DNA from 3 places in the Pseudomonas sp. YA1 genome. Region 1 is predicted to be linked to each of the others. Evidence: predicted binding sites of a transcription regulator. Region 1 holds the regulator's gene; each other region holds the start of a gene.
The links. Region 1 encodes FliA, which starts transcription of late flagellar genes. Its sites were predicted from a motif close to CTAAAGTTTNNNNNNNNNNNGCCGNTAA; they were not measured.
Positions count from the first base shown of each region.

Region 2: AC4OR5_RS20715 (flagellin) is a predicted target of FliA. The motif match lies at 6,226-6,253, and genes of this name have one in related genera.
Region 3: motA (flagellar motor stator protein MotA) is a predicted target of FliA. The motif match lies at 3,510-3,537, and genes of this name have one in related genera.

Region 1 covers NZ_JBZWBG010000008.1:242,393-252,697, reverse strand. Annotated here, with positions in the region: gene AC4OR5_RS13750 (protein-glutamate methylesterase/protein-glutamine glutaminase) at 1-740, opposite strand, end outside; gene AC4OR5_RS13745 (chemotaxis protein CheA) at 794-3,055, opposite strand; gene AC4OR5_RS13740 (protein phosphatase CheZ) at 3,256-4,044, opposite strand; gene AC4OR5_RS13735 (chemotaxis response regulator CheY) at 4,064-4,438, opposite strand; gene fliA (RNA polymerase sigma factor FliA) at 4,540-5,283, opposite strand; gene fleN (flagellar synthesis regulator FleN) at 5,280-6,122, opposite strand; gene flhF (flagellar biosynthesis GTPase FlhF) at 6,261-7,550, opposite strand; gene flhA (flagellar biosynthesis protein FlhA) at 7,634-9,757, opposite strand; gene AC4OR5_RS13710 (TPM domain-containing protein) at 9,897-10,305, opposite strand, start outside.
Region 2 covers NZ_JBZWBG010000014.1:117,377-127,681, forward strand. Annotated here, with positions in the region: gene AC4OR5_RS20695 (aromatic ring-hydroxylating oxygenase subunit alpha) at 1-717, shown strand, start outside; gene AC4OR5_RS20700 (LbetaH domain-containing protein) at 714-1,328, shown strand; gene AC4OR5_RS20705 (FkbM family methyltransferase) at 1,325-2,491, shown strand; gene AC4OR5_RS20710 (glycosyltransferase) at 2,612-6,118, shown strand; gene AC4OR5_RS20715 (flagellin) at 6,345-7,508, shown strand; gene AC4OR5_RS20720 (flagellar protein FlaG) at 7,588-7,974, shown strand; gene fliD (flagellar filament capping protein FliD) at 8,052-9,488, shown strand; gene fliS (flagellar export chaperone FliS) at 9,488-9,886, shown strand; gene fliS (flagellar export chaperone FliS) at 9,945-10,305, shown strand, end outside.
Region 3 covers NZ_JBZWBG010000017.1:102,445-112,749, forward strand. Annotated here, with positions in the region: gene orn (oligoribonuclease) at 1-402, opposite strand, end outside; gene rsgA (small ribosomal subunit biogenesis GTPase RsgA) at 514-1,533, shown strand; gene motB (flagellar motor protein MotB) at 1,537-2,580, opposite strand; gene motA (flagellar motor stator protein MotA) at 2,600-3,451, opposite strand; gene AC4OR5_RS23245 (HDOD domain-containing protein) at 3,592-5,103, shown strand; gene rhdA (thiosulfate sulfurtransferase) at 5,178-5,993, shown strand; gene asd (archaetidylserine decarboxylase) at 5,997-6,866, shown strand; gene fimW (cyclic-di-GMP receptor FimW) at 7,183-9,006, shown strand; gene fimX (cyclic di-GMP-binding protein FimX) at 9,071-10,305, shown strand, end outside.

The sequences.
Region 1 (10,305 bases):
TCGCCGTCCTCTGCTTCCTTGACGCTGATCCGGCACAGCTTGTCGAGGCGCTCGGCGAAAGCCTTGGTGAAGGCCGCCGGCATGTGCTGGATCAGCACCAGCGGCGCCGGGAAGTTGGCCGGCAACTGGGTCAGCACCCGCTGCAAGGCAACCGGTCCACCGGTGGAGGTACCGATCGCGACCAGCCGGTAGGCCTTGCGCTTCGGCGCCGCCGAGGTCGACGCCGGGGCCGGCGACGCGCCGGCACTGGCACGCGCGCTCGCGCCGAGGCTGGAGGACGACGCCGGCGCATGGCTGGACGAGGTGGCCGAAGGCAGCGGCGGCAGGCTGATCGAGCGACGATTGCTACGGGCGATGGTCAGGACCTTCTCGCAAAGCAACTGGCGGACCTTGTCCGGGTTGCGCGAGATGTCCTCGAAATTCTTCGGCAGGTAGTCGACCGCTCCGGCGTCCAGCGCATCCAGGGTCACCCGCGCGCCCTCGTGGGTCAGCGAGGAGAACATCAGGACCGGGGTCGGGCAACGCTGCATGATGTTGCGTACCGCGGTGATGCCGTCCATCAGCGGCATCTCGTAATCCATAGTGATCACATCGGGTCTCAGGGCCAGCGCCTGCTCGATGGCCTCGCGGCCATTGGTGGCGGTGCCGACCACCTGGATCTGTCCATCGGCGGAGAGAATCTCCGAGACACGGCGGCGGAAGAACCCCGAATCGTCCACCACCAGGACTTTGACTGCCATAGCTACTCCTCAGAGGGCGACGCTCCTGCGCCGCCGGAAACCCATACGCGGCGTCAGATGCGCCGTGCGTAACGCTTGAGCATGCTCGGCACATCGAGGATCAGGGCGATGCGCCCGTCCCCGGTGATGGTGGCGCCCGCCATGCCGGGGGTGCCCTGCAACATCTTGCCGAGTGGCTTGATCACCACTTCTTCTTGTCCCACCAACTGGTCGACGACGAAACCGATGCGCTGGGTGCCGACCGACAGGATCACCACGTGCCCCTCGCCCTGCTCCTCGTGGGCCGCGCTCGGCACCAGCCAGCGCTTGAGGTAGAACAGCGGCAAGGCCTTGTCGCGGACGATCACCACTTCCTGGCCATCCACGACATTGGTGCGCGACAGGTCAAGATGGAAGATTTCGTTGACGTTGACCAGCGGGAAGGCGAACGCCTGGCTGCCCAGCATCACCATAAGGGTAGGCATGATCGCCAGGGTCAGCGGCACCTTGATGACGATCTTCGAGCCGGACCCCTTCTGCGAGAACACGTTGACCGTGCCGTTGAGCTGGGAAATCTTGGTCTTCACCACGTCCATGCCGACGCCGCGGCCGGACACGTCGGAAATCTCGGTCTTGGTCGAGAAACCCGGGGCGAAGATCAGGTTGTAGCACTCCAGGTCGGTCAGGCGGTCCGCCGCATCGCGCTCCAGCAGGCCCTTCTCCACCGCCTTGTTGCGCAGCACCTCGGCGTCCATGCCCTTGCCGTCGTCGGTGATCATCAGGAGGATGTGGTCACCCTCCTGCTCCGCTGACAGCACCACCTGGCCGACCCGCGGCTTGCCGGCGGCCTCGCGCTCCTCCGGACTCTCGATGCCGTGGTCGACGGCGTTGCGCACCAGGTGCACCAGCGGATCGGCGAGGGCCTCGACCAGGTTCTTGTCGAGGTCGGTCTCTTCGCCCACCAGCTCCAGGTTGATCTCTTTCTTCATGTTCCGCGCCAGGTCGCGAACCAGGCGCGGGAAGCGGCCGAAGACCTTCTTGATCGGCTGCATGCGAGTCTTCATCACCGACATCTGCAGGTCGCCGGTGACCACGTCGAGGTTGGCCACGGCCTTGGCCATGGCCTCGTCGCCACTGTTCAGGCCCAGGCGCACCAGGCGGTTACGCACCAGCACCAGCTCGCCGACCATGTTCATGATCTCGTCGAGACGCGCCGTATCCACCCGCACGGTGGTCTCCGCCTCGCTCGCCGCCGGCCTGTCGGGCGCCGCCGGACGCGCGGCGGCGGCCTTGGCCGGAGCGACCGGTTTCGCCGCGGGACTCTTCGCCGCGATGTTCTTGGCTACCGCCGCGGCGGCCGCCACGGCCTCGGAGGCGCCGTTGAACTTGCCCTTGCCGTGCAGTTCGTCGAGCAGCGACTCGAACTCGTCGTCGCTGATCTCATCGCCGCCCGCGGCGGCCGGCGCCTTGCCCGGCTCCGCCGGCGCAGCCGCTGGAGCCGCGGCAGCCGGTGCGGCGGGTGTGCCGGCGGCTTCCGGGACATCGCCGAACTTGCCCTTGCCGTGCAGTTCGTCGAGCAGCGCCTCGAACTCGTCGTCGCTGATATCGTCACCAGCGGCAGCCGCGGCCGGCTCGACCGCCTCGGCGGGGACTTGCGCAGGCTCGGCCGAGACCGCCGGCGGGACGAACTTGCCCTTGCCGTGCAACTGGTCGAGCAACGCCTCGAACTCGGCGTCGCTGATCTCGTCGCCAGCGGGAGCCGCGGGCGCTTCTGCAACGGCGGAGGCCGGCGCTTCGTCGCCCTGGAGAGCATCCAGCAACTGCTCGAACTCGTCGTCGGTGATATCGCTGGAGGCACTCTGCGCGGGCGCTTCCGGCGGCGCCGCAGGCTCGGCTGGCGGAACGGCCGCTGGCGGCGCTTGCACAGGTTCCGCGGGCGCGGCGCCCTCGGGCTCGGCCAGGCGGGCAAGGGCCGCCAGCAGTTCGGGCGTCGCCGGGGTCGGTTCGGACTGCTCGCGCACTTGGTCGAACATCGCGTTGACCGTATCCAGCGCCTGCAGCACCACATCCATCAGTTCGGAGCTGACGCGCCGCTCGCCCTTGCGCAGGATATCGAAGACGTTTTCCGCAATGTGGCAGCATTCCACCAGCGCGTTCAGCTGGAGGAAGCCGGCACCGCCCTTGACCGTATGGAACCCACGGAAAATGGCATTGAGCAGGTCCATGTCGTCCGGCCGGCTCTCCAGCTCGACCAGTTGCTCGGACAATTGCTCGAGAATCTCGCCGGCCTCAACCAGGAAGTCCTGGAGGATTTCTTCATCGGCGTCGAAGCTCATTCGGCTGCTCCCAGAGACGTGTTACTCGAAAGGATCGGCAGGACCGCTGTCCTGCCGGAAATACCGGCCCGGCTTTCCGGACCGACTTCAGCCCGCCCGCCGGGATCATCGGCATGACGAAGGCTGTGCCGGCAGCCCGCGGATGCCAGCGTTCAATGCTTACTTAACGGCAGCGATGCCGCAGTCTTGAGCCGGGCGGGTCAGAAACCCAGGCTGGACAGCAGATCGTCCACGTCATCCTGCCCGGACACCACATCCTCTCGTTTTTCCGCGGCGACCTGCGGCCCCTCGCCCTTGGCCGAACGCTCCAGCGCGGCCTGGTGGCGCATGCTCACGTGGTCGTGCTCGATTCCGGCGTAACGGTCCACCTGGCCGGCCATCCAGACCAGCTTCACGAGGTTGCTCTCGACCTCGGTGACCAGCTTGGTGACACGCTTGATCACCTGGCCGGTCAGGTCCTGGTAATCCTGCGCCAGCAGGATGTCATTGAGCTGCGAGGACAACTGGCCGGCGTTCTCGCCGCTGCGCACGAGGAACTGTTCGATGCGCTTGGCCAGCTCGCGGAAGCCGTCGGCGTCGATTTCCCGGCGCATGAAGCGTTGCCACTCCTGGTGCAGCTCCCGCGAATCGTCGCCCAGTTGGTTGACCAGCGGGGCGCTCTGCTCCACCAGGTCCATGGTCCGGTTGGCGGCCTTCTCGGTCATTTCCACCACGTAGGAAAGACGATCGGTGGCATCGGCGATCTGCGACATTTCCTGCGCGTGGGGGGAATGCGGGTCGATCTGGAAATCGACGATGGCGTTGTGCAGTTCGCGGGTCAGCTTGCCCACTTCCTGGTAGAGGCCACGGTCCCTGGCCTGGCTGAGCTCCTGGATCAATTGCACCGCCTGCTGGAAGTGCCCCCGTTCGAGACAGTCCACCAGTTCGCGCGCGTGTTTTTTCAGGGTCGATTCGAATTCGTCGCCCGTGGAATCGTTACCAAGCACCATGACACCCTCTTGGCCGGCTTCAGCCGTTGACCCGCTCGAAAATCTTCTCGATCTTTTCCTTCAGGACCTGAGCGGTGAAGGGTTTGACCACATAGCCGTTGACCCCGGCCTGGGCCGCTTCGATGATCTGGTCGCGCTTGGCCTCGGCGGTGACCATCAGCACCGGCAGGTGCTTGAGGCGCTCGTCGGCGCGAACCGCGCGCAGCAGATCGATGCCGGTCATGCCCGGCATGTTCCAGTCGGTGACGAGAAAGTCGAAATTGCCGCTGTGCAGCATCGGCAGCGCCGTGGTGCCGTCGTCGGCCTCGGCGGTATTGGTGAAGCCCAAGTCCCGCAAGAGGTTCTTGATGATGCGTCTCATCGTGGAAAAGTCGTCCACGATGAGAATTTTCATGTTCTTGTCCAAGTAAACCTCCGTACAGACCAGAGCGCGCCCCAGGGGACGCGCCACACATTCTTTTGCGTTAACGGTTACAAGCTGCGGTCGAGGCCGGTTCAGGCCGACCGCCAATCGGCCAGGCGCGCACGCAAACGCGCGGCGCACTGGCTGTGCAACTGGCTGACCCGCGATTCGCTGACGCCCAGTACCTCGCCGATCTCCTTGAGGTTGAGTTCCTCGTCGTAATACAACGCCAGCACCAGGCGCTCGCGCTCCGGCAACTTGGCGATGGCATCCGCCAGGGCCGCCTGAAAACGTTCGTCGAGCAGGCCGTGGATCGGTTCGTTGTGACTGAGGCTGGTGTCTTCCGGCAATCCATGTTCGCCGTCCTGCAACAGGTCGTCGAAGCTGTACAGGCGGCTGCCCTGCGTGTCGCTGAGGATGCCGTAGTAATCTTCGAGGCTCAATTGGAGTTCGGCAGCAACTTCGTGATCTTTAGCGTCGCGTCCGGTTCTCGCCTCGATCGCGCGGATCGCGTCGGTCACCATGCGCGTGTTGCGGTGCACCGAACGCGGCGCCCAGTCGCCCTTGCGGACCTCGTCGAGCATGGCCCCACGGATGCGGATGCCGGCATAGGTCTCGAAGCTGGCGCCCTTGCCGGCGTCGTATTTCTTCGCGGCCTCGAGCAGGCCGATCATGCCGGCCTGCATCAGGTCCTCCACCTGCACGCTGGCCGGCAGGCGGCCGAGCAGGTGATAGGCGATGCGCTTGACCAGTGGTGCGTAACGCTGGATCAGTTGCTCCTGGGAGTTCTGCGCTTGCGCCTTGCTATACATACGCACTCCAGAGGCCGCTGTCATACGGCCGAACCTGTCGCGGGGTGTTGGACCAGTCGTTCGACGAAGAACTCCAGGTGCCCGCGCGGGTTGGCCGGCAGCGGCCAGCTGTCGACCTTCTGCGCGACCGCCTTGAAGGCCAGGGACGCCTTCGAGCGGGGGAATGCCTCGTATACGGCTCGCTGTTTCTGCACGGCCTTGCGTACCGACTCGTCGTAAGGGATGACACCTACATACTGTAGTGCGACGTCGAGGAAACGGTCAGTGACCTTGGTCAGTTTGGCGAACAGGTTGCGTCCTTCCTGCGGGCTGTGGGCCATGTTGGCCAGGACCCGGAAGCGAGTCATGCCGTGGTCGCGGTTGAGCAGCTTGATCAGGGCGTAGGCATCGGTGATCGAGGTCGGCTCGTCGCAGACGACCAGCAGCACCTCCTGCGCGGCGCGGACGAAACTGACCACCGAATCGCCGATTCCGGCGGCAGTGTCGACGACCAGGACATCGAGGTTGTCGCTGATATCGCTGAACGCCTGGATCAGCCCCGCATGCTGCATGGGCGAGAGGTGCACCATGCTCTGCGTGCCGGAGGCCGCGGGAACGATGCGCACGCCACCGGGACCGAGGAGGAGGACATCGCGCAGTTCGCAGCGTCCCTCGATCACGTCGGCCAGGGTGCGCTTGGGCGTGAGTCCCAGCAGGACGTCGACGTTGGCCAGGCCGAGGTCGGCATCCAGCAGCATGACGCGACGGCCGAGATCGGCCAGAGCCAGTGCCAGGTTCACCGACACATTGGTCTTGCCGACGCCGCCCTTGCCGCCAGTTACTGCGATCACCTGTACGGGATGCATGCTACCCATCTGCTTCATACCTTGTGTTGTCGTCTTCCCGGAACGCCCCTTCCAGCGCTCTCCGGTATTGGCGGGAATGATGCGCCATCGTTCCCGGCCCGGCGGAAGCCACCTTCGCTTCCGTCACCCGCGCCACGCGCGGTTCTTCCCACGTCCTCAGCCGGCACGCCGCGCCGGTTGCTGGTAGAGCCCGGCGAACATCTCGGCCATGGCGTCCTCGCTGGGCTCTTCCGGTGCCTGCAGGCTCACCGCCCGGCTGACCAGTTGGTGACTGCGCGCCACCTGCAGGTCGTCCGGAATCCGCGGCCCATCCGCCAGATAGGCTACCGGGAGACGCTGGGCGATAGCCAGCGCCATCGATTCACCGAGGCTGCCCGCCTCGTCCAGCTTAGTCAGGATGCAACCCGCCAGCCCGCAGTGCCGATAGGTCTGGTAGGCCGACTTGAGCACCTGGCTCTGGCTGGTGGTGGCCATCACCAGGTAATTCTTCACGTTCAGGCTCGGCGACGCCAGTGCCTCGAGCTGCATGCGCAATGCCGGGTCGCTGGCCGGCAGGCCGGCGGTATCGATCAGCACCATGCGCTTGCGCGCCAGCGGCGCCAGGGCCTGGATCAGCGACTGGCCGGGATCGACCAGGGTCACCGGTACGTTGAGGATCCGACCGAGGGTCTTGATCTGCTCCTGGGCGCCGATCCGGTAGCTGTCCATGCTCACCAGCGCCAGGCTCTGGGCGCCGTACTTGAGGACGTAGCGCGCGGCCATCTTCGCCAGGGTGGTGGTCTTGCCGGCGCCTGCCGGGCCGACCAGGGCCAGTACGCCGCCCGCGTCGAGCGGGTCCTGCTCGGGGGTCTGCACGGCACGCGACAGGTGCGCCAACAGCATGCGCCAGGCCTGGCGCGTATCGCCCACCGCGGCGACCCGCTCCAGCAACGGCTTGCTCAGCTCCGCCGGCAAGCCCATGCGCTGCAGGCGCCGCCAGAGATTGGCCTGCTGCGGACGCTGGTGCTGCAACTGGCCCCAGGCGATGGAACCCAGTTGTACCTCGATCAGCTCGCGCAGGCCGTTCAGTTCGAAACGCATTGCCTCGAGGGTCTGGCCGCCCGCCTGGGGCTTGGCCTGCGCCGCCGTCATGGACTCGGCCAGGGACGGACGCGCCGGCTTCTCCTCGGCGAACAATTGACGGTCCTTGCGCTGGTTTTCCGCCGGACGCGCCGTCAATTCGGCGCGCGCCTCGGCGATCCGCGCCTGGGTCTTGCGCAGCTCCACTTCCAGCGCCGGGTTGGGCTTGCTCGGCGCCGGCGGGGCCTGGTAATCCAGCGCCGCGGTCAGCTCGATGCCGCCGGCGACCCGGCGGTTGCCGAGAATCGCGGCGTCCGGACCCAGTTCGTCGCGGACCAGTTTCATGGCCTGACGCATATCGGCGGCGAAGAAGCGTTTGACTTGCATTGCCCGAACCCCTCAGTTCAGTAGTCTTGCCGGCAACCTCAGGTTGCCCGGTGTGCCGGCCCTGGAGCCGGCGCAGCCCTCGTTCAGTTCTGCCCCACCGTCGCGACGATGGTGACTTGCTTGTTGTCCGGGATTTCCTGGTAGGCCAGCACATGCATGCTGGGCACCGCCATCCGCGCGAAGCGCGACATCATCGAGCGGATCGGCCCGGCAACCAGCAGGATCGCCGGCTTACCGAGCATCTCCTGGCGTTGCGCGCTCTCGATCAGCGAGCGTTGCAGCTTCTCGGCCATTCCCGGCTCCAGCAACATGCCGTCCTCGGAGCCTTGTCCGGCCTTCTGCATGCTGTTCAGCAAAATCTGTTCCAACCTCGGCTCGAGCGTGATCACAGGCAGCTCCGGCTCAAGCCCGACAATGCTTTGCACGATTGCGCGGGACAACGCGACGCGAACCGCGGCGACCATCGCGCCGGGATCTTGACTCCGCGGAGCGACGTTGGCGATGGCCTCGGCGATGGTACGGATGTCGCGCACCGGCACCTGCTCCTGGAGCAGCGCCTGCAGGACCTTGAGCAGGGTGGACAGGGAAATCAGCCCCGGCACCAGCTCTTCCGCCAGCTTCGGCGAGCTGCGCGCGAGCAATTGCAGGAGCTGCTGCACTTCTTCATGGCCCAGCAGCTCGTGGGCGTGCTTGTGCAGCACCTGATTCAGGTGAGTGGCGACCACGGTGCTCGCATCCACCACGGTGTAGCCCAGCGACTGCGCCTGGTCGCGCTGGCCGGGCTCGATCCATACCGCTTCCAGGCCGAAGGCCGGGTCCTTGCCGGCGATGCCGTTGAGGCTGCCGAATACCTGGCCGGGGTTGATCGCCAGCTCGCGATCGGGATAGATCTCCGCTTCGGCCACGCTGACCCCCATCAGGGTCAGGCGGTAGGCGTTGGGCAGCAGGTCGAGGTTGTCGCGGATGTGCACCGAGGGCATCAGGAAGCCCAGCTCCTGGGACAGCTTCTTGCGTACGCCCTTGATCCGCGCCAGCAGTTGCCCGCCCTGGTTGCGGTCGACCAGCGGGATCAGCCGGTAGCCGACTTCCAGGCCGACCATGTCCACCGGGGTGACATCGTCCCAGCCCAGTTCCTTGACCTCCTGGGCACGCTGCGCCGGCAGCAGCTCCTGCTGGCGCTGTACCTCCTGCTCGGCGACCTGCTTGGCCTTGTTCTGCCGGTGCCAGATCCAGTAGGCAGCAGCGCCGGCCAGGGCGCCGAGGCCGATGAAGGAAACATGCGGCATGCCCGGCACGGCGCCCATGGCGATCAGGATCGCCGCGGAAATCGCCAGCGCCTTGGGCGAGGCGAACATCTGCCGGTTGACCTGCTGGCCCATGTCCTCGGAACTGGAGACCCGCGTCACCATGATCGCCGCCGCGGTCGACAGCAGCAGCGACGGCAGTTGTGCCACCAGGCCGTCACCGATGGTCAGCAGGGCGTAGACCTTGCCGGCGTCGCCGAAGGACATCGAATGCTGGATCATGCCGATGGCGACGCCGCCGATCAGGTTGATGAAGAGAATCAGCAGGCCGGCGATGGCGTCACCGCGGACGAACTTGCTGGCACCGTCCATCGAACCGTAGAAGTCGGCCTCCTGGGCCACCTCGCTGCGGCGCTTCTTGGCTTCCTCCTGCTCGATCAGGCCGGCGTTGAGGTCGGCGTCGATGGCCATCTGCTTGCCGGGCATGGCATCCAGGGTGAAGCGCGCGCTGACTTCGGAAATCCGCCCGGCGCCCTTGGTCACCACCACGAAGTTGATGATCATGAGGATCGCGAACACCACCACCCCGACCACGTAGTTGCCGCCGATCACCACTTCGCCGAAGGCCTGGATCACCTTGCCTGCGGCGCCATGGCCGTCGTGGCCGTGGAGCAGCACCACGCGGGTCGAGGCAACGTTCAGCGCCAGGCGCAACAGGGTCGCCACCAGCAGGATGGTCGGGAACACGGCGAAGTCCAGCGGCCGCAGGGCGTACACGCAGACCAGCAGGACGACGATGGACAGGGCGATGTTGAAGGTGAACAGCACGTCCAGCAGGAATGGCGGGATCGGCAGGGTCATCATCGCCAGCATGGCCAGCAGCAGGATCGGCACGCCGAGGCTGCCGCGACCCAGCCCCGCCAGGTTGCTGCGCACATTGCTGATCAGTTGCGTGCGATCCACTCTCGACTCCCCTGCCCTGCGTATGGCGCCCGTAGGTGGGCGCCGAACAAACTTTTGACGCCGGAATGCGCGTCGGGCGGGTCATTGCAGGAACCGTTCCAACTTTTCAATTCATTGATTGAAAAAGGGTTTTCGCCAATCACCAACTGCCGGAGGCGCCACCGCCGCCACTCGAGCCTCCGCCGCCGGAGAACGAGTCCGAAGACGAACTGGACGAACTCGACGACGAGGAAGACGAGGACCCCGATGAGCTAGCGTAATCGCCGCCGCGCCGACGCCCTCCCCCCGAGCCGCCGGCGCTGAAATTGCAACCGATGAGCAGCGGCAGGCAAGCGGCGGGCAGGATGATCAACGCCTCGATGCTGTTCAGCGGGTCGTCCACCAGCAACAGCAGGCACTCCAGGGCCAGGGTCAGCAGCAGGCCGAGCAGGCCCGGCAGGTAGGCCCAGCGCCGTCCTCTGCGCAGCCCCTGCCAGGCACCGGCCAGCATCAGCAGGGTCAGCCCCAGCGAAAGCGGCACGGCCAATCCGTAATGGAGCACCGGCAGG
Region 2 (10,305 bases), on a different contig from region 1:
CTGGCGGACGACCCGCTGCCGCTGCGCGAGCAGTTCGACGATGGATTCCTGGAAACCTTGCGGGAGGTCTCCTCGCACCTGGATACGCGGCTGATCTACAGCTGCCACAAGGTGCGCTACAACTGGAAGCTGAACATGGAGAACGTGAAGGACTACAACCATGTTCCTTTCGTCCATCCGAAGACCTTCCTCCCGGTGATGACCGCCCCGGTGCGCGGTCTGGCACGCGAGGCTGCGGTGCCATCCGAGGTGCTGCGCCTGCTGCAGGAAGGCGAAACGCCGGAGCTGCGTTCGCTGAGCTTCCCCACCAAGGCGCCGATCCAGCCCTACAAGAGCTGGTTCTCCGACCTCTGTGAGGGCTACGGCGACGAGCACGCCTACTACAACTGGTTCATCTACCCGAACGTGAACTTCTGCAGCGTCCGTGGCGAGCACTTCCTGCTCCAGCAGTACGATCCGGTGGCACCCGGCGAGACCGACTACCACCTGTGGATGATGACTGCTCGGCGCAAGGATCCGAAGACCGATTTCAGCGCTTTGCTGAGCACCCTGATTCGCGGCGAGCGTAACGTGATCGGCGAGGACACCCTGGTCCTGGAACGCCTCCAGGAGGGGCTGGGCGCACATTCGCCGCCGTTCATGCACGGCGACTACGAGGTGCAGCTGGTGCGCCAGCACCTGTGGTATCGCGCGCAGGTACTGGGGGAGAGGGCATGAAGCAGGCGATCATCGTCGGGGAAGGGCGCGCGCTCGAACGGGCGGACAGTACTGCGCGGGAACGGGGACTGGAACACCGGGTCCTGGAGCTGAATGCTGCGGATCGACACAACTTCGATATTGCGCCTCTGCTCGAACGCTACCCCGCTGCGGAAAGCGAAGTATTCGTGGCGCTGGACGAGCGGGCGGTGAACTACGCCCGCCACAAGCTCATCGCGGATATCCGCCTGGCGGGCTACCGGCTATTCGATATCGTCTCGCCTCAGGCCATCGTCGGCGAAGGCGTGCGACTGCTGGGCAACGTGTTCGTCGGCGCCGGTTGCGTGCTCGCCGGTCCTGCCCGCATCGGCACTGGCAGTTGGCTGGAGCTGCAGGTCCTGGTGGAGGAGGACTGCCGGGTCGGAACCTGTAGCACGCTGCTCGCTGGCGTGCAGTTGGGACGGCGAGTGGAGATCGGCCAGGGCAGCACGCTGGGTGCGGGCAGCGTCGCGCTCGCCGACTCCCGGGTGGGGCGACACTGCGAATGGTTGTTGCCGGGCAGGCTTCCCCGGGAACTGCCCAATTACTCCTTTTACGATGAACTCATGCCCGATGGGGCACGCATCCTATGAGCGGGGAGCTGTCGATGATGGCGGGAAACGAGGTGACGCAGGCGGACTTCCTTTCGCGATGCGAACGGAGCGGATATCTATTGGTGCTGGTGCCTAGTTCCTATCTTGGAGGGGTGTTCCGCTCACAGGTGGTTGCCGGTTTGTCACAGCGTCTGCCTGGGGTTCGCCTGATTGCTGTGGACGATGTGCTTTTCGCCAGCAATAGCGTTCCCGATGGTTTCGACCAGGTGATTCCTACCGCCCAGTTGAAGGAACCATGCCACGCAGGGAAACCCGCGGTGAATTGTGCCTATTCGCTGCCTACCTGGCTGACGCTGGATCACCTGGCGAAGACTGCGCAATGCATCACCCTCGATCTGCCCGAGCTTCTCTACCTGCTGGATATTCCTTTGGTCTACCAGACCGGCGCGCTGACTCGCGAATTGGCGATGCAGCATCACGCCGAGTTCGTCTCGCTGCGCGAGCGCCTGGCCGACGAGCGAAGCCGGAAGACCCTGGAAGCCATCATGCGCCTGCGTTTGGACGGCAACCGCGCTGCGTTGCTGGACGTGTTGTGTCCGGGAGAGCAGGAATACTTTTCCCTGTACCGGGGCCCCGAGCATCCGATCGTCTTGCGAAGCGACGAGCATTACGTGGATATCGGTGCCTACGATGGCGATACGGTGAAGAAGTTCATGCTGGCGGCTCGTCATGAATATGCTTCGATCCATGCCTTCGAGCCCGATCCGGCGAATTACCGGCTCATGCATGCGTCGCTTGCTGGAAGTGTCGGTCTCCATCTGCATAACCAGGCGGTGTCCGATACCGGCGGCCATCTCGCATTCGCAGCCCACGGCACCATGGGAAGCAGGGTCGAGATAGACGGCACCGTGCAGGTGCCGTGCGTGCGGCTCGACGATGTCCTCGATGTCATGACCTTGCTGAAAATGGATGTGGAAGGCCATGAGGCACGGGTTCTGCGGGGGGCCGCGCGGCTGATCGACGAGTGCCGGCCGCGCATGGCCATCACCTGTTACCACCATGTGCAGGACCTGCTGGACATCGTCGCCGCGATCGACGGGATCGCTGCGGGAGCCCGGCTGCGCCTGCGCCATTACTCGCTGTATTTCTACGACACGATCCTCTATGTCGACTGGCCCGATGCTCTCCGTGAAGGGCGCTGACGCGCTCGTCGGAGCAGATGCTCCGCCGCGGGGCGTCGAGACCGGGAGCGACGACACGAAGGGCCATGGCCCGGCCCTTCCGATCACCATGCGCTGCACCAATTACTCAGGAATGGCTCAATGAGCGCGAACGTTCGTGTCAGCATCGTCATGCCGACCTACAAGCTGGAGTACTTCGAGGACGCCCTCGACAGCGTACTCGGGCAGACCTATCCGGCCCTGGAGCTGATCATTTGCGACGACAGCAGCGACGAGCGGATCGCTACGCTGGTCGAGCAGAAGCGCGCCTCCGCGGCGTTCCCGATCCGCTACTTCCGTAACGAGACGCGCCTCGGCGAGCTGGGCAGCACGGCTAAAGGCATCCGCCTGGCGGAGGGCGAGTACGTCAAGTTTCTCCACGACGACGACGTGTTGCTTCCCGAGTGCGTCGAGGCGTTGGTGGGAGCGATGGAGCGCGAGCCGAACGTGGTCCTGGCCTCGTCGCGGCGGTTGCGTATCGACGAGGAAGGGCAGCCGCTGCCGGACATCCTGGCGACCTGCTTCCCGTTCGCTGGCGACGTCCTGATCGACGGTCGCGAGCTGGTCTCGTTCCTCGCCGACCACACCATCAACTTCATCGGTGAACCCAGTTGCCTGATGGCCCGGCGCGATGCGCTGCTGCAGATCTGCGAGCGCCTGATGATGCTCAACGGCCGGGCCATCGACTGGATCGGCGACCTGGCCATGTGTGCGCAGTTGCTACAGCGTGGCGACCTGGCGTTCCTGTCGCGGCCGCTGACCCGTTTCCGCGTCTCCCGCCAGCAGTTCAGCCAGATCGGGCGCGACCAGCCCGGTATCGGCGAGCAGGGCCATGCCGACTTCCGCCTGGCTATCCGCGAACTGGGTTGGTATCGCCAGGCCGCCGACAACCGCTTCGTCCGGGTGGCACCGATCACCCGCCTGGACGCCCGTGTCTTCAAGCCGGTCAACCTGCTCGCCGCGCTGAGGCGGGCGGCGGGCTTCGGTAGCGTCACGCTGTCGACCTGGCTGGAGGCGCGGCGGCCGGATGCGGTGCAGAAGGTGCTGATCGATCGATTCCTGCAGGAGCAGGGTGGTGGGCCGCGCTTCGCGGTGCTGGTGCTCGATGCCCACGGCGATACCGAGGCCGTGGAGCGCACCCTGCAGAGCCTGGAACACGTCAATTCGTATCCACGTGTCGAGAGCCACCTGTTCGCGCCGCTGGGCACGAGTCCGCGGAACGGAGCGATGCTCTTCGATCCAGAGGCGGGGCCGGTGCCGACGATCAACCAGGCGCTTGCCCGGCTTGATACCGACTGGTTGCTCCTGGTCGAGGCGGGCGTCGAATTCACTGTCAGCGGCCTGCTGGTGGCGGCGCTGGACCTGCTGGCGGCACCGGAAAGCTGCCAGGCGGTGTACGCCGACGAACTCATGCGCCTGGATGACGGCGAGCTGGGCGCGGCGTTGCGCCCGGACCTGAATCTCGACCTCCTGCTCAGTTTCCCCACCGGCCTGTCCCGGCACTGGTTGTTCCGTCGCGAGCCGCTGCTTGCCACGGGCGGATTCGACGAGACCGCCGGCGAGGCTTTCGAGCTGGCCTACCAGTTGCGTCTCGTCGAGCAGCAGGGCCTGGGCTGTATCGGACACATCAGCGAGCCACTGCTGTCTGGCCAAGCGCTGCGTCTGCAGGACAGCGCCGCCGAGCGTGCGGCTATCGAAGGCCACCTGCGCGCCCGTGGCTACGCGCAGGCAACAGTCGGAAGCCGGCTGCCGGGGCGCTACGAGCTGGACTACGGCCACGCCGGGCAACCGCCGGTCAGCATCCTGGTGCTGGCCGGGGAGCGCCTGGCGCAGCTCCAGCGTTGCGTAGAAACCGTGCTGGAGAATACCGCCTATCCCAACTACGAGATCCTTCTGCTGGAACAGGGTGGCGAAGCGGCCGACGTTCGCGAATGGCTGCTCGCCGTCGAAGGCATGGGTGTCGAGCAGGTGCGGGTGCTGCGAGGCGATGGGCAGTTGTCCCGTGGGGCTCTGCGCAACCTGGCGGCGTCCCGGGCGCGCGGCGAATTCCTGCTCTGGCTCGATGCCGGCAGCGGCATCCTCGACAAGGACTGGCTGCAGCAGTTACTCAACCATGGCCAGCGTCCGGAAGTCGGCGCGGTAGGCGCCAAGCTCCTGGCGGCGGACGGACGGGTCTGCCACGCCGGCTGGCTGCTCGGCTTGTGCGGACCGGCTGGGCGGGCCTTCGAAGGGCGTTCGCACGAGGACGCCGGTTACCTGCAGCGCCTGCAGGTGGACCAGAACTACTCGGCGGTGGCTGGCGAATGCCTGTTGATGCGCCGCGAGTTGTTCCTCGAATTGGGCGGTTTCGACGAGGCGCTGACGCGCTGGGACGATGTCGACATCTGCCTGCGGGCGGTCCAGGCGGGCTACCTGAACGTATGGACGCCGCGCGCGCGGCTGTTGCTAGATGCGCCTGCCACGACGGCGGCGAGCGTCGAGGAAGAAGATGCGCTGTACGCGCGCTGGCTACCATTGTTGGCGCGCGATCCCGCCTATAACCCGGGCTTTTCGTTGCAGGCCGAAGGCGGTTTCAAGCTGGCCGACCCGCAGCTGGCCTGGCGCCCGTTGCAGGGGTGGCGGCCCTTGCCCACTGTCCTGGCGCACCCCGCCGACCTGTTCGGCTGCGGCCATTACCGGGTGATCCAGCCGTTCAGCGCGTTGCGCGAGTCGGCATCCATCGATGGCGCGCTGTCGATCGGCCTGATGCACGTGGCCGATCTGGAGCGCTACGACCCGGACGTACTGGTGCTGCAGCGCCAGGTCGGCGAGGAGCGTCTCGAGGCCATGCGGCGGATGCAGGCGTTCTCGCGGGCCTTCAAGGTCTACGAGCTGGACGACTATCTGCCCAACGTGCCCCTCAAGAGCGCCCATCGCCAGCACCTGCCGAAGGACATCCTGCGCACGTTGCGTCGCGGGCTGGGTTACGTCGACCGCTTCGTGGTGTCGACGCCGGCCCTGGCAGAGGCCTTCGCCGGTTTCCACCCGGATATCCGGGTGATCGAGAACCGCCTGCCGGTGGGGTGGTGGCAGGGGTTGCGGGCGCAGCGGCGGCGTGGCGAGCGGCCACGTGTCGGTTGGGCGGGCGGCTCGAGCCATACCGGCGACCTGGAACTGATCGCCGACGTGGTCCGGGAGCTGGCCGACGAAGTCGACTGGGTGTTCTTCGGCATGTGCCCGCCGTCCATCCGTCCCTTCGTCAGGGAAGTGCATGCGGGGGTGCCTATCGAACGCTATCCGCGGGCATTGGCGGCTCTCGATCTCGACCTGGCGCTGGCGCCGGTGGAGCAGAACCTGTTCAACGAGTGCAAGAGCAATCTGCGCCTGCTGGAATACGGCGCCTGCGGTTTCCCGGTGGTCTGCAGCGACGTGCGCTGCTACCAGGACGATCTGCCGGTGACGCGGGTGAAGAACCGTTTCCGCGACTGGGTGGACGCGATCCGCATGCATACCCGCGACCTGGATGCCGCGGCCAGGGCAGGGGATCACCTGCGCGAACGGGTGCTGGCGGATTGGATGCTCGACGGCGAGCGTTTGCGCGCCTGGTATCGTGCCTGGATGCCGGACTGAGCGGCCGGCGGGGCTTTCCGTCGCGCTGTCCGCAGCGCTTGGGAGGCCTTGCGCGAACCCCTCCGACGGGGACGATGCATGAAAAACGAGGATGGTCAAAAAAAAACCTAAAGCTCCCCAGGGAAGCGCCGATAAAGATCACGAATGCGAACTTTAGGGGTGCCTGGGCGATGCCCACCCGAGGTCGCAAGCTCAGGCAAACATATCGTCCTTGGAGGGCATCAAGATGGCCTTGACCGTCAACACCAACATCGCTTCGCTGAACACTCAGCGGAACCTGAACAACTCTTCCGCGTCGCTGAACACTTCGCTGCAGCGTCTGTCCACCGGTTCGCGCATCAACAGCGCCAAGGACGACGCCGCCGGCCTGCAGATCGCCAACCGTCTGACCAGCCAGGTCAACGGCCTGAACGTGGCTACCAAGAACGCCAACGATGGTATCTCCCTGGCGCAGACCGCTGAAGGCGCCCTGCAGCAGTCGACCAACATCCTGCAGCGTATGCGTGACCTGTCCCTGCAGTCGGCCAACGGCTCCAACAGCGACTCCGAGCGTACCGCTCTGAATGGCGAAGTGAAGCAACTGCAGAAAGAACTGGATCGTATCAGCAACACCACCACCTTCGGTGGCCGCAAGCTGCTCGACGGTTCCTTCGGCGTCGCCAGCTTCCAGGTGGGTTCGGCCGCCAACGAAATCATCAGCGTCGGCATCGACGAGATGAGCGCAGAGTCGCTGAACGGCACCTACTTCACGGCTACTGGCGGCGGTGCGGTCGCTGCTGCAACCGCTTCGGGCACCGTCGACATCGCGATCGGCATCACTGGCGGCAGCGCCGTGAACGTCAAGGTCGACATGAAGGGCAACGAAACCGCCGAGCAGGCGGCTGCCAAGATCGCCGCTGCGGTCAACGACGCCAACGTCGGCATCGGTGCCTTCACCGACGGCGCGCAGATCAGCTACGTGTCCAAGGCTAGTGCGGATGGTACTACCAGTGCGGTTTCCGGCGTAGCCATCACCGACACCGGCAGCACCGGCGCAGGCACCGCGGCAGGCACCACGACGTTCACCGAGGCTAACGACACCGTCGCCAAGATCGACATCTCCACCGCGAAGGGCGCTCAGTCCGCCGTGCTGGTGATCGACGAGGCGATCAAGCAGATCGACGCCCAGCGTGCCGACCTCGGTGCGGTGCAGAACCGCTTCGACAACACCATCAACAACCTGAAGAACATCGGTGAGAACGTATCGGCTGCTCGCGGCCGGATCGAAGACACCGACTTCGCAGCCGAAACCGCCAACCTGACCAAGAACCAAGTGCTGCAACAAGCCGGCACCGCGATCCTGGCCCAGGCCAACCAGCTGCCGCAGTCGGTTCTGAGCCTGCTGCGCTAAGCTTCGGCGAGGTCAAGGTGAAGTCACGAGGGGGAGCGCTGGCGCGCTTCCCCTCGTATCTCATTGAGAGGTAGCGACGATGGACGTCAGCAATGTCAACAATTCGACGGCTGCTCCGGTAATCCGGCTGTTCGGCTCGGCGTCTTCTTCCGATGGCGCACGCCCGGCCGGCCAGGCCGGCGAGGCGGCCGCCAGCGCAAGCGCGCAACGGACGGGCGACGTCAGGATGGGCGACAAGGAGCAACGCGCTGCGGTCGAGGAGGCGGTTTCCTCCATCGAGAAGTTCACCCAGAGCATCCGCCGTGATCTGAGTTTCAGCCTGGACGACTCCACGGGGCGGGTAGTGGTCAAGGTGACCGATTCGACTTCCGGAGAAGTCATCCGGCAAATCCCTTCCGAAGAGGCCCTGCGCCTGGCAGAGCGACTGGACGAAGCGCGCAGCCTGCTGTTCAAGGCGGAAGCCTGAGCGGAATTGGCACGTCTTTTGACTGTCTGTTGGAATTGGAAGGACAAAGCGTCAATGAGCTGACGAGGTGAAGCAAGATGGCGAACAGTACGACGATCAACGGCTACAACTCGGGCCTTGATATCAAGAACATCGTTTCCACCCTGGTGGCGGCCGAGAAGGCGCCGAAGGAGGCGCAGCTCAAGCGCCTGGAAAGCGACACCACCGCCAAGTTCACCGGCATCGGCCAGCTCAAGAGCGCGATCTCCGACCTGCAGACCATCCTCAAGGAGCTGAACAAGCCCGAGCTGTTCCAGAAGCGCTCGGCGAGCACCAGCGACGAGAAGTTCGCCACCGCCACCGCCACCAAGGACGCCCTGCCGGGTATCTACAAGCTCGAAGTGACCCAGCTGGCCAGCGTCAGCAAGGTGGCCACCGCGTCGTTTGCCGATGGCTACAAGACCACTTCCGGTGGCACCCTGACCATCAAGCAGGGCGCCGACGATGCCGGCGTCACGGTAAACGTCGCGGCGGGCGCGACCCTCGCCGAAGTGCGCGACTCGCTCAACGCGCAGCTGAAGGACAAGGGCATCAGCGCCAACATCGTCAACAACCCTGGAGACGGAACCTCGCGACTGGTCTTCACCGGCAAGGATTCCGGCGCCGGCAAGGACGTGTTCGTCCAGGGCAGTTCCGGCCTGGAGAACTTCAACATCGGCAGCGTCGGCGCCGATGGCAAGCTGACCCTGTCCCAGTTGGACGGTACTTCCTCCAGCAGCAGCGGCTACATCACCCAGGCCAGGAACGCCAAGTTCAGCATCGACGGCCTGACCCTGGAAAGCCCGACCAATACGGTCGACAAGGTCATCAACGGCGTCACCTTCGAGCTGAAGACGGTCACCGACACCAACAAGCCGATCACCATCTCGGTCGAGCAGGACCGTGGCGGCGTCAAGGACAACATCAAGAAGTTCGTCGAGGCCTACAACAAGCTGGTCGGCGTGACTTCGGAACTGACCGGCGTGACCAAGGTGGGCGACGACAAGGCTCCCGTGGTCGGTGCCTTGGTCGGTGACAGCAGCGTGCGCAACCTGCTCACCACCATGCGCAACGAGATGGTCCAGCCGGGGCAAGGTACCGATGTCCGCATGCTCGCCGACATGGGTATCACCACCAAGAAAGACGGCACCCTGGAGATCGACGACAAGAAACTCGACAAGGTTCTGAAGGACAAGTTCGAGTCGGTTTCCGCTCTGTTCACCGGCGATACCGGCCTGATGAAGCGTCTCGACGACAAGCTCACGCCTTACACCCAGACCGGCGGTGTGCTCCAGCAGCGCCTGGATGGATTGCAGGACACCATCAAGTCGGTGGATACCCAGCGCCAAGCGCTCGATCGCCGGGTCGAGCAGTTACAGGATCGTTTGCTCAAGCAGTTCACCGCCATGGACCAGTTGATCGGCCAGCTCAACCAGACCAGCGGACGCATGGCCCAGGCTCTTAGCAGCCTGCCTGGCCTTGTGAAGAAAAGCTGATGTCGCGTCCTATCGATACCTACCGGCAGGTAGGCAGCGCACAGGACGTCCCGCCCTACCAGGTGGTCAAGCTGCTGCTGGACGGCGCGCTCGAACGCATCGCCCTGGCCCGGCGCGCGGTGCTGGAGCGCAACCCGGCGCTGCGCGGCGAAGCGGTAGGCACCACGTTGTCGATCATCGGCGCCTTGCAGGCTGGCCTCGATCACCAGCAGGGCGGCGAGATAGCCGGCAATCTGGATGCGTTGTACGACTACATGACCCGCCGCCTGGCTGGTGTCGCGCTGGACGACACACCGCGTCCGCTGGACGAGGTCGAGGCGCTGCTGGGCCAGATCAAGCAGGCCTGGGATGCCATTGGCAGCGCTGAAGAGCAGGGCGAAGACAACGAACGGCGCTAAAGAATCGCGGTAGCCGACCGATATAGAGCGTATCAGTCACCGAACAAGGCAACCGTCGATGAACGCAATGGCAGCCATGCGGCAATACCAGAATGTCAGTACCCAGGCTCAGGCTATCGATGCCAGCCCGCATCGCCTGATCCAGATGCTGATGGAAGGCGGCCTGACCCGGATGGCGCAGGCCCGCGGAGCCCTGGAGCGCGGCGAAGTGGCGCTGAAGGGCGAGCTGATCGGCAAGGCCATCGCCATCGTCGGTGGCCTGCGCGAAGGGCTCGACTTCGAGGCGGGCGGCGAGCTGGCAGCTAACCTCGACCGCCTTTACGCCTATATGTCGATGCGCCTGACGGAAGCCAACTTGAAGAACGACGCGGGCAAGCTCGAGGAAGTTTCCGAGCTGTTGCGCAACATCAAATCCGGTT
Region 3 (10,305 bases), on a different contig from region 1:
GGAGACGTCGAGGTTGCGGTAGTGGAAGTAGCCTTCCAGCCTGGGCATGTGCCTATAGAGGAAGCGGCGGTCCTGGCAGATGCTGTTGCCGCAGATCGGCGAGCTGCGCTTGGGCACCCACTGCTCGAGGAAGGCCAGGGTCTGCGCCTCGGCCTCGGCCATGCTCACGGTGCTTTCCCGGACCCTCTGGGTCAGGCCGGATTGGCCGTGCTGGCGGGTATTCCACTCGTCCATGCCGGCGAGGATTTCCTCTGGCTGGTGGATGGCGATCACCGGTCCTTCGGCCAGGGTGTTGAGGTCACTGTCGGTGACGATGGTGGCCATCTCGATGATGACGTCCCGGTCCGGATCGAGGCCGGTCATCTCCAGGTCGATCCAGATAAGGTTCTGCGGGTTCTGCATGGGGAGTCGCTCCAGTCGCTATGCCGTGCATTCTAGCGTGGAACGCCGCCGCGCGAATGATGGCGGCGCGCCCATGTTAAACTCGCCGCCGATTTTTCATGCGGACGCATCATGGCCAAACGCCACTTGACCCGCCGGCAGAGCTGGCGCATCGAAAAGATCCAGGAAGAACGCGCGGCCCGGGCGGCCCGTCGCGAGTCGCGTGCCGTGGAAGAGCTGGAGGGCGGCGACCTGGGACCGGAGCAGACCGGCCAGGTGATCGCTCATTTCGGGGTTCAGGTAGAGGTCGAGTCCGCCGACGGCCAGGTTTCCCGCTGTCACCTGCGCGCCAACCTGCCGGCACTGGTGACCGGCGACCAGGTGGTCTGGCGTGCCGGCAACCAGGGCATCGGCGTGATCGTCGCGCAATTGCCACGTCGCTCCGAGCTGTGCCGCCCGGACATGCGCGGGCTGCTCAAGCCGGTAGCGGCCAACGTCGACCGCATCGTCATCGTCTTCGCCCCGCGTCCCGAACCGCACGCCAACCTGATCGACCGCTACCTGATCGCCGCCGAACATGCCGGCATCCAGCCGTTGCTGCTGCTGAACAAGGCCGACCTGGTCGACGAGAGCAATGCCGAAGGCATCGATGCGCTGCTGAATGTCTACCGCACCCTGGGTTATCCGCTGATCGAGGTATCGGCCTTCAATGGCCTGGCGATGGACGAACTGCGCGGCGCGCTGGACGCTCACGTGAGCGTCTTCGTCGGGCAGTCCGGGGTAGGCAAGTCGTCGCTGGTGAATGCCTTGTTGCCGGGTGTCGACACCCGTGTCGGCGACCTCTCCACGGTGACCGGCAAGGGCACCCATACCACCACCACCGCGCGACTGTTCCATTTTCCCGGCGGCGGCGACCTGATCGACTCGCCCGGCATCCGTGAGTTCGGCCTGGGGCACGTGTCGCGAGACGACGTCGAGGCCGGTTTCATCGAGTTCCGCGACCTGCTCGGGCATTGCCGCTTCCGCGACTGCAAGCACGACCGTGAACCAGGTTGCGCCCTGCTCCAGGCCCTGGAGGACGGGCGCATCATGCCGCAACGCATGGCCAGCTACCGGCACATCCTGGCAAGCATGCCGGAAACGGATTACTGAACCTCAGTCGCCCTTGATCTGCTCCAGCTTCAGGCTGCCGCCGTCGTCGAACAGGTTGAGCTTCTTCTGCACCTCGTCCGCCGGTAGCGAAGGTTGCGCGCCCGCCGCCGGTGCCTCGGCAGCCGGCTTCGGCTGCTCGCCCGGGGCAGCCGCGGGGGCGCTGGCTTCGGGAGCGCCGGTCTCGCCTTCGATGGCCTTCTGCGCCTTGCGGGTCAGGACCACGATGTCGATCCGCCGGTTCACCGGGTTCAGCGGGTCCTTGTCGTCGAACAGGCGTGCCGAGGCATATCCGACAACCTGGGCGATCTGCCCTTCCGGATAGCCGCCGGCGACCAGCGCACGGCGCGCGGCGTTGGCGCGATTGGCCGATAGCTCCCAGTTGCCGAAGTCACCGTTGCCGGCATAGGGCTTGGCGTCGGTGTGGCCGCTGATGCTGATCTTGTTCGGCACCTGGCGGATGGTCTCGGCCATGGCCAGCAGGATGTCCTCGAAATACGGCTGCAGGCGCGCGCTGCCGAGGTCAAACATCGGCCGGTTGGCGGCGTCGACGATCTGGATGCGCAGGCCGTCGCGGGTGATCTCGAAGTGGATCTGGTCCTTGAAGTCCTTGAGCATCGGATTTTCGTCGACCTTGTTCTGCAACTCCTGCAGCAGCAGCGCCAGGCGCTCTCGCTCAACCTGCTCGGCGAGGTTCTCGGCCTGGTCGGCGTTGACCTGGTGGTCCTGCTCGGGGCTGATCCGGCTTTCGTTGGAGTCCGGCTGGGCCTGGACCTGCGGATTGAGGGTCTTGTCCGGCGCCGGCGTCGGCGTGCCGCCGAGGTCGATGACGTAGGGGCTGGCGCTTTCGCTGAAACCGATGGGGTCCTGGAAGTATCCGGAAATCGCCTTCTTCTGCTCCGGGGTGGCCGAAGACAGCAGCCAGAGCACCAGGAAGAACGCCATCATCGCCGTGGCGAAGTCGGCGAAGGCGATCTTCCACGAGCCGCCGTGGTGGCCGGCGGCATAGCGCTTGACGCGCTTGACGATGATCGGCTGGTTATTGTCCATCTATCGACAGTGCCTCCACTCAGCGGCCACGCACGGCCTGCTCGAGCTCGGCGAAGGTCGGCCGATGGGCGGGCAGCAGCACCTTGCGGCCGAACTCGACGGCCAGCGAAGGCGGCATGCCGGAAGCGGAAGCGACCAGGCAGGCCTTGATCGCCTCGAACATGTTCAACTCTTCCTTGGCATCGTGCTCCAGCGCGACGGCCAGCGGGCCGACGAAGCCGTAGGCGGCGAGAATCCCGAGGAAGGTACCCACCAGGGCGGCGGCGACGTGGTGGCCGATCTCCGCCTGGCTGCCTTCGCCAAGCAACGCCATGGTGATGACGATGCCGAGTACCGCGGCGACGATACCGAAGCCCGGCAGGGCGTCGGCGACCTTGGTCACCGCGTGGGACGGATGCTCCAGGTCCTCCTTGAGACTGGACAGCTCCATGTCGAACAGACCTTCCAGCTCGTGCGGCGCCATGTTGCCGGAGGACATGATGCGCAGGTAGTCACAGACATAGGCGGTCATCCGCTCGTCCTTCAGCACGCCGGGGTACTTGCTGAAGATGGGACTGGCCGCGGGGTCCTCAATGTCCGCCTCGATCGCCATCATCCCTTCGCGCCGGCTCTTGTTGAGGATCTCGTAGAGCATGCCCAGCACCTCGAGGTAGTAGGTCTGGGTAAAGCGGTTGCTGAACATCTTCGGCGCTTTCTTCAGCACCACCATGAACGTGCTGCCCGGGTTGGCCTGGAGGAACGCCCCCAGTGCCGCACCGCCGATGATCAGGACCTCGAAGGGCTGGATGATGGCGCCGATCTTGCCGCCGGAGAGCAGGAAGCCCCCGAGGACACTGGCGAAAACGACGATGATGCCGATGATTTTTGACATGAGGACCGGACGTGCGAAATGAACAGGATAAGGAGGGGGACTGCTAGGCTCCCTCTTGTTATCGGTTGCTAGCCGCAAGACTATAGTCCGAATACTCGAAAAGCCAGTTCGCCGCCTCGCCGACACCGAGCCCGACACCCATGACAGACCGCCTCGCCGCCTGGCTCGAAGAGCTCGACCGGCAACCCCTGCCGATCCCCGCCAGCCACTATGCCGGCCTGCACGCCGCGCTGAGCGACAGCCGCCGCTCGCTGCGCGAGATCGCCGACCAGTTGCAGGGCAGCCCGACACTGGCTTTGTCCATCCTGCGCGAGGCCAATCGCGCCGAGAGCGCCCGCGACAACCCCGCGGAAAGCCTGGAGGTGGCCCTCAGCCGCCTCGGCCTGGCGCGCGCGAGCCAACTTCTGAAGACCCTGCCGAGCATCCAGGATGCGGAGATGCCCAGGGTCCTCGGGCAGATGCTGCTGATCAGCCAGCACGCCATGCAGCAGGCCAGCGGCCTGTTCGGCGCGCGCCTGGCCAGGCTCTGGCAGGAAATTCACTGGGGCAGCCTGCTGACCATGGCTCCGGTCTGGGCGCTGGCCAACGCCCGCCCGCAGCTGTTGGAGCAATGGCAGCAACGCGTGCTGGTACAGGGCGAACCGACCCTGCGAGTGGAGCGCGAACTGCTCGGCATGCGCCTGCTGCCGATCTGCCTGGCGCTGGCCGAACGCTGGCGGCTACCGCAGTGGGTCATCCAGGGCTATCGCCTGCTCGCCTGCGACCGTCGCCTGCTGGTTCGAGCCTTGCGTATCGCCCGCGACCATCAGTCGCCCCTGCTCCAGCAACAGCAACTCGATGCCCAGCCCGATCTCGCCCGCTGGCTGACCCAGCCGGCCAACTGCACTCTCCTCGCCAATGGCCTGGCCATCGCCGCGCACCAGAGCTGGGACGGGCCGCACATGCTGCGCTGGCAGCGCCTGACCGGCCTGTACCTGGGCCAGCCGCTGACCGAAGTCCAGCAGCAGGTGCACATGCTCGCCGCGCAAAGCGCGCGCCTGCACGCCCGGCCGCCGCTGTGGCATCCGGCGGTGGCCTTGATCTGGCCCTGGCAGGCCAGCCGCTGGCGTGCCGAAGCGGCGCCCCCGCCGCCGCCCTCGGCGGAAGCCCTGGCCGAGTGGCGGCAGCATTGCGCCGAGTTGCTCCGCGAGCCCAGCCCGTTCAGCAACGTCGTGCAGCTCACCGCCTGTGCCCGCGATGCGCTGCGCGCCTGCGGCCTGCAAAGGATGCTGCTGCTGGTGGCCGATCGCACCCAGGTACACGTGCTGGCGCAGCAGAGCGCCGGACTCGAACCGGGCCAGGAGAAATTGCAACTGGAGATTGCCAGCAGCCTGCTGCTGAAGAAACTGTTCCAGCAGCCTGCCCTGCTGCGCATCGGCCCGAACAACCAGGACCAGTTGCTGCCGGCCCTCGGCGAACCCTTGCGCCAACTGTTCCCCGGACCTCACCTGCTGCTGCGCTCGCTGGGCAACGGCTCGCGGGTGGTGATGCTGGTCCTGGCCGACCTCGGCGGCCAGCCGTTCAGCGACCTGCATGCCCAGGCCTTCGCCAAGACCGCCCAGTGCACCGAGCGCGCGATCCAGCAGTTCGGCCGCCAGCGCCGCACGGAATGAGGGACATGCCCGGCACACTGGTCGGGCGCGCTTTCCGTTAAACTGCTGCCCTTCTTCAACCCGGGGGTACTCGCATGTCCGTCTTCTCCGACCTGCCATTGGTGATCGAGCCCAGCGATCTCGCGCCGCGCCTGGGCGCGCCCGAGCTGATCCTGGTCGACCTGACCAGTGCCGCCCGCTACGCCGAAGGGCATATCCCCGGCGCGCGTTTCGTCGACCCCAAACGCACCCAGTGGGGACAACCCCCGGCACCCGGCCTACTACCGGCCAAGGCCGACCTGGAAGCCCTGTTCGGCGAGCTGGGCCACCGCCCGGAGGCGACCTACGTGGTCTACGACGACGAAGGCGGCGGCTGGGCGGGCCGCTTCATCTGGCTGCTGGACGTGATCGGCCACCACCGCTACCACTATCTCAACGGCGGCCTGCCGGCCTGGATCGCCGACGCCCAGGCGCTCGACCGCGAAGTCCCGGCGCCTGTCGGCGGCCCGCTGCCGCTGACGTTGCACGACGAGCCCAGCGCGACCCGCGAATACCTGCAAAGCCGCCTCGGCGCCGCCGACCTGGCGGTATGGGATGCGCGCAACCCCAGCGAATACGCCGGTACCAAGGTGCTCGCCGCGAAGGCCGGGCATGTGCCCGGCGCGATCAATTTCGAATGGACCGCCGGCATGGACCCGGCTCGCGCCCTGCGCATCCGCGCGGATATCGCCGAAGTCCTGGAGGACCTCGGCATCACGCCGGACAAGGAAGTGATCACCCACTGCCAGACCCACCATCGCTCCGGCTTCACCTACCTGGTGGCCAAGGCGCTGGGCTACCCGCGGGTCAAAGGCTACGCCGGCTCCTGGTCGGAATGGGGCAACCACCCCGATACCCCTGTAGAGGTTTGAGGAATGTCGTTCAAAGATCGTCTGTTCATCTGCAGCCAGTACCTGCTGCCGCACCACCTGCTGTCCCGGCTGATCGGCTTCGCCGCCGACTGCCGGGCGACCTGGTTCAAGGACCGCCTGATCGCCTGGTTCGCCCGGCGCTACCAGGTCGACATGCGCGAAGCACAGGTCGAGGACCTGCAGGCCTATGAACATTTCAATGCCTTCTTCACCCGCGCCCTGAAGGATGGCGCCCGCCCGCTGGCCCAGGAGCCCGGCGCGGTGCTCTGCCCGGCCGATGGCGCGATCAGCCAGCTCGGCCCGATCGAGCACGGGCGGATCTTCCAGGCCAAAGGCCACAGCTACAGCCTGGCCGAACTGCTCGGCGGCGACGCCGAACTGGCCGCGCCCTTCATGGGCGGCGACTTCGCCACCGTCTACCTGTCCCCCCGGGACTACCACCGCGTGCACATGCCGCTGGCCGGCACCCTGCGCGAGATGGTCTACGTTCCCGGCCGGCTGTTCTCGGTGAACCAGACCACCGCGGAAAACGTTCCCGAGCTGTTCGCCCGCAACGAGCGGGTGGTCTGCCTGTTCGACACCGAGCGCGGTCCGATGGCCGTGGTGCTGGTGGGCGCAATGATCGTGGCCTCCATCGAAACCGTCTGGGCCGGCCTGGTTACGCCGCCGAAGCGCGAACTGAAGACCTTCCGCTACGACGAAGCCGCCCGCGCGCCGATCCGCCTGGAAAAAGGCGCCGAGCTGGGTCGCTTCAAGCTGGGCTCCACCGCCATCGTCCTGTTCGGCCCGCAGCAGGTCGCGTTCAACGACGGCCTCGGGGCAGCGAGCCCGGTGCGCATGGGCGAGTGCCTGGCCCTGCCGAAACAGGCCTGACCTCGCCGGGACGGAGCGCCCGAGCGTCTCCGTCCCATCTCTCCCCGCCGCCGGAACCTCCCGGCGGGATCGTGGCGTCCGAAGGCTGCGGGTCCATTTCGATGCTGCTAGAGTTCGGAAAGGTCCTATCGAGCCTGTGCCGACCCCTCGGTCAGGAAAGCGGACTGCCGCACAGTTCCTGTCCTGGCCACGACGATGAACCCGCCTCCCGTGTTAAGAAAGAGGAGGCGCAGCCGCGGCGATCGGAAGTCCGGCACCTCTCCGGGGCTTCAACCCCCCGTAGAGCCTTTTCAGTAGCGGAGCCGTCTAACCCCCCATGGAAAACCAGAGCCCCCACCTCTCGTTGCGCGTCCCCACTCCGACGCAGCAGAACCTGAGCTTCTGCGACGCCACCCCGAAGGACATCAAGTACTGGCTGGCGCACCTGCCCAAGGCCAACCTCGGGGAAACCGCGCGCCAGCTCTACCAGGGCCTGATCGAACTCAACCAGTTGGTGCTGCCCGTCGAGGCCCGCCTGCAACTGCTCGAACTGTTCCGTCCAGAGGTGCATTTCGTCTGCACCCACCTGGAACGGCACTTCCTCAACCAGGCTATCGTCCTCGACGAACGGCCGCGCAAAATCGCCAACCTCTGCCAGGCCCTGCAGAACCACCTGGCCATCGGCTACAAGCTGATCGTGGTCCAGGAAGCGCCGCGCAACAGCCGCGACCGCGCGCAGCTGCTCGCGGTCGGTATCCAGCGGGCGATCCGCAGCCTGTGCGGCCCGCTGATCCGCGCCAGCCAGTTGTACTGCCCGGTCCCCGAGGGGCTTTGGCTGGAACTCCACCAGCTGTACCAGTTGGCCAACCAGCGCGGCGTGCATCGTCTCGCGGTGCGCGACGAACTGGCCAAGCACACCCCCGGCCTGAGCGTCGAGCAGGCCTACCTGATACCGCTGCTGCTCGGCTGCGCGCGCTGTAACCAGATGCGCCAGAACAACATTGCACGGCTCGCCGAGGTGCTCGAACCCTGGAGCCAATTGCTGTCGATACAGAGCGCGGCGCTGCCCGGCTCGCTGTTCATCGCCGTGCCGCAGATCGACGGCCCGCCGCGCTACCGCTCGCTGTACCCAGAGACCCAACTGGCCAGTGCCCTGGGCATCGACACCCAGCCGCTGGTCGAGCTGATCCGCGAATACCTGCTGCAGACCGAGGCCGAGCGCGCGAAGGCGCGCCTGCCGCTGATCGAAGGGGTGACCCTGGACCTGCTGCAACATCTCTCCTCGGCCTGGGGAGACATCGCCGAACGTACCTTCCAGCGCACCCAGGGCCAGGGCCAGTTGACCCTGTGCATCGGCATGAGCGCCCTACACTACTTCCTCGCCGGGCGCCGCCCGTTCAACGAGGTCCTGCAGATCCAGGAAGTGCCCGAGGCACCTCGCTTCAAGGCCGACGTCCAGGACGCCTGGGCCGGCGCCTTCGATGCGCAGAAGGTCACCGACTGGCAGCCCGGCATGCCGCTGGAGGAAATCGAGTACCGCCCGCACCAGTCGCCCCGCGGTGGGCAGCCCGATCACCCGCAGGCCCACGCACAGACTGACGCCACCGAGGACTATCCGACCTACGCCCTGCCCATCGTCAACCACAGCCCCGGCGGTTATTGCCTGAGCTGGCCGAAGGAGGTGCCCGCCCAACTGCAGGCGGGCGAACTGGTCGGCCTGCAGGACCTTCCCGGCCAGGCGTGGAGCATCGCGGTGGTGCGCTGGATCCGCCAGGTACGCAATGGCGGCACGCAGATGGGCATCGAGATGATCGCCCCGGCGGCGCAGCCCTGCGGCCTGCAACTGCTGCGCAAGACCGAGCAGAGCAGCCACTACCTGCGCGCCCTGCTGCTGCCGGAAATCGCCGCGATCTCGCGGCCGGCGACGGTGATCACCCCGCGCCTGCCGTTCCAGGAGGGCAGCCGGGTGCAGATCAACCTGCACGGCGAGGAGCGGCGCGCGGTGCTGAATCGCCGGCAGGCCTCGACCGGCAGCTTCAGCCAGTTCGAATACCGCTCGGCGGAACCGGTGAACACCCCGAGCGATAAGCCGGTCACAGCGCCAGTGGCCCGGCCGCCTGCGGGGGAGGAAGATTTTGACTCGCTCTGGAAGTCTCTGTAGATTGCCCCGACACCTCCATTCGCCGTCTTTTCGCGCCCGCCCGGACGCGGACTGAGCCCTTTCCATGGCCATCGAAAAGAAAACCATCCGCCTGCTGATTCTGGAAGACTCGCAGAACGAAGCCGAACGCCTGGTCAGTCTGTTCCGCAATGCCGGCCACGCGACCCGCGTACATCGACTGACCTCTCCCGAGGACCTCGCCGAGACCCTCCAGCAAAGCTGGGACCTGCTGATCGCCGCGCCGACCAGCGAATGTCTCGAGCCCGGCGAGGCGCTCGCCACCTTGCGCCGCCAGTCGCGCGACATCCCGTTCATCCAGCTGGTGGCCGACAACAGCTCCGACGCCATCACCGACGCCTTGATGCTCGGCGCCCAGGACGCCCTGCCGCAAGGCGAGGACGAGCGCCTGGTGCTGGTCGCCAACCGCGAGCTGGCCGGCCTCGCCGAACGCCGCGCGCGCCGCGCCGCCGAACTGGCCCTGCGCGAGGCGGAAAAACGCTGCCAGTTGCTGCTCGACAGCTCGGTCGACGCCATCACCTACGTCCACGACGGCATGCACATCTACGCCAACCGCTCCTACATGGCGCTGTTCGGCTACGAGGACGCCGAGGAACTGGAAGGCCTGCCGGTCATCGACCTGATCGCCTCCTGCGACCAGGGCGCCTTCAAGGATTTCCTCAAGGGCTACCAGAACGACCAGCGCCAGACCGAACTGGTTTGCACCGGGGTCAAGCTCGACGGCCAGGAATTCAAGGCGCGCATCAGCCTCTCCGCCGCCACCTACGACGGCGAACCCTGCATCCAGGTGGTGATCCGCGGCGAGGTCGACAACGCCGAACTGGAAGAAAAGCTCCGCGAAGTCAGCAGCCAGGACCCGGTCACCGGACTCTACAATCGCAGCCACTTCCTCGACCTGATGGATGCCGCCGTGCAGCAGGCAGTGACCGCCCGCAAGCCGTCGACCCTGGCCTATATCCATCTCAACGGCTACCCCTCGCTCCAGGCCGACCACGGGCTTTCCGGGATCGACCTGCTGCTCGGCCAGTTGGCCGGACTGATGCGCGAACAGTTCGGCGAAGAAGCCGACCTGGCGCGTTTCGGCGATTCGATCTTCGCCGCCCTGTTCAAGGGCAAGACTCCCGAGCAGGCGCAAGCGGCACTGCAACGACTGCTGAAGAAGGTCGAGAACCACCTTTTCGAGTTGAACGGCCGCAGCGCCCAGGCCACCCTCAGCATCGGCGTCGCCGGTCTCGACGAGAAGACCGCCAAGGCCCAGGACGTGATGAACCGTGCGCATCG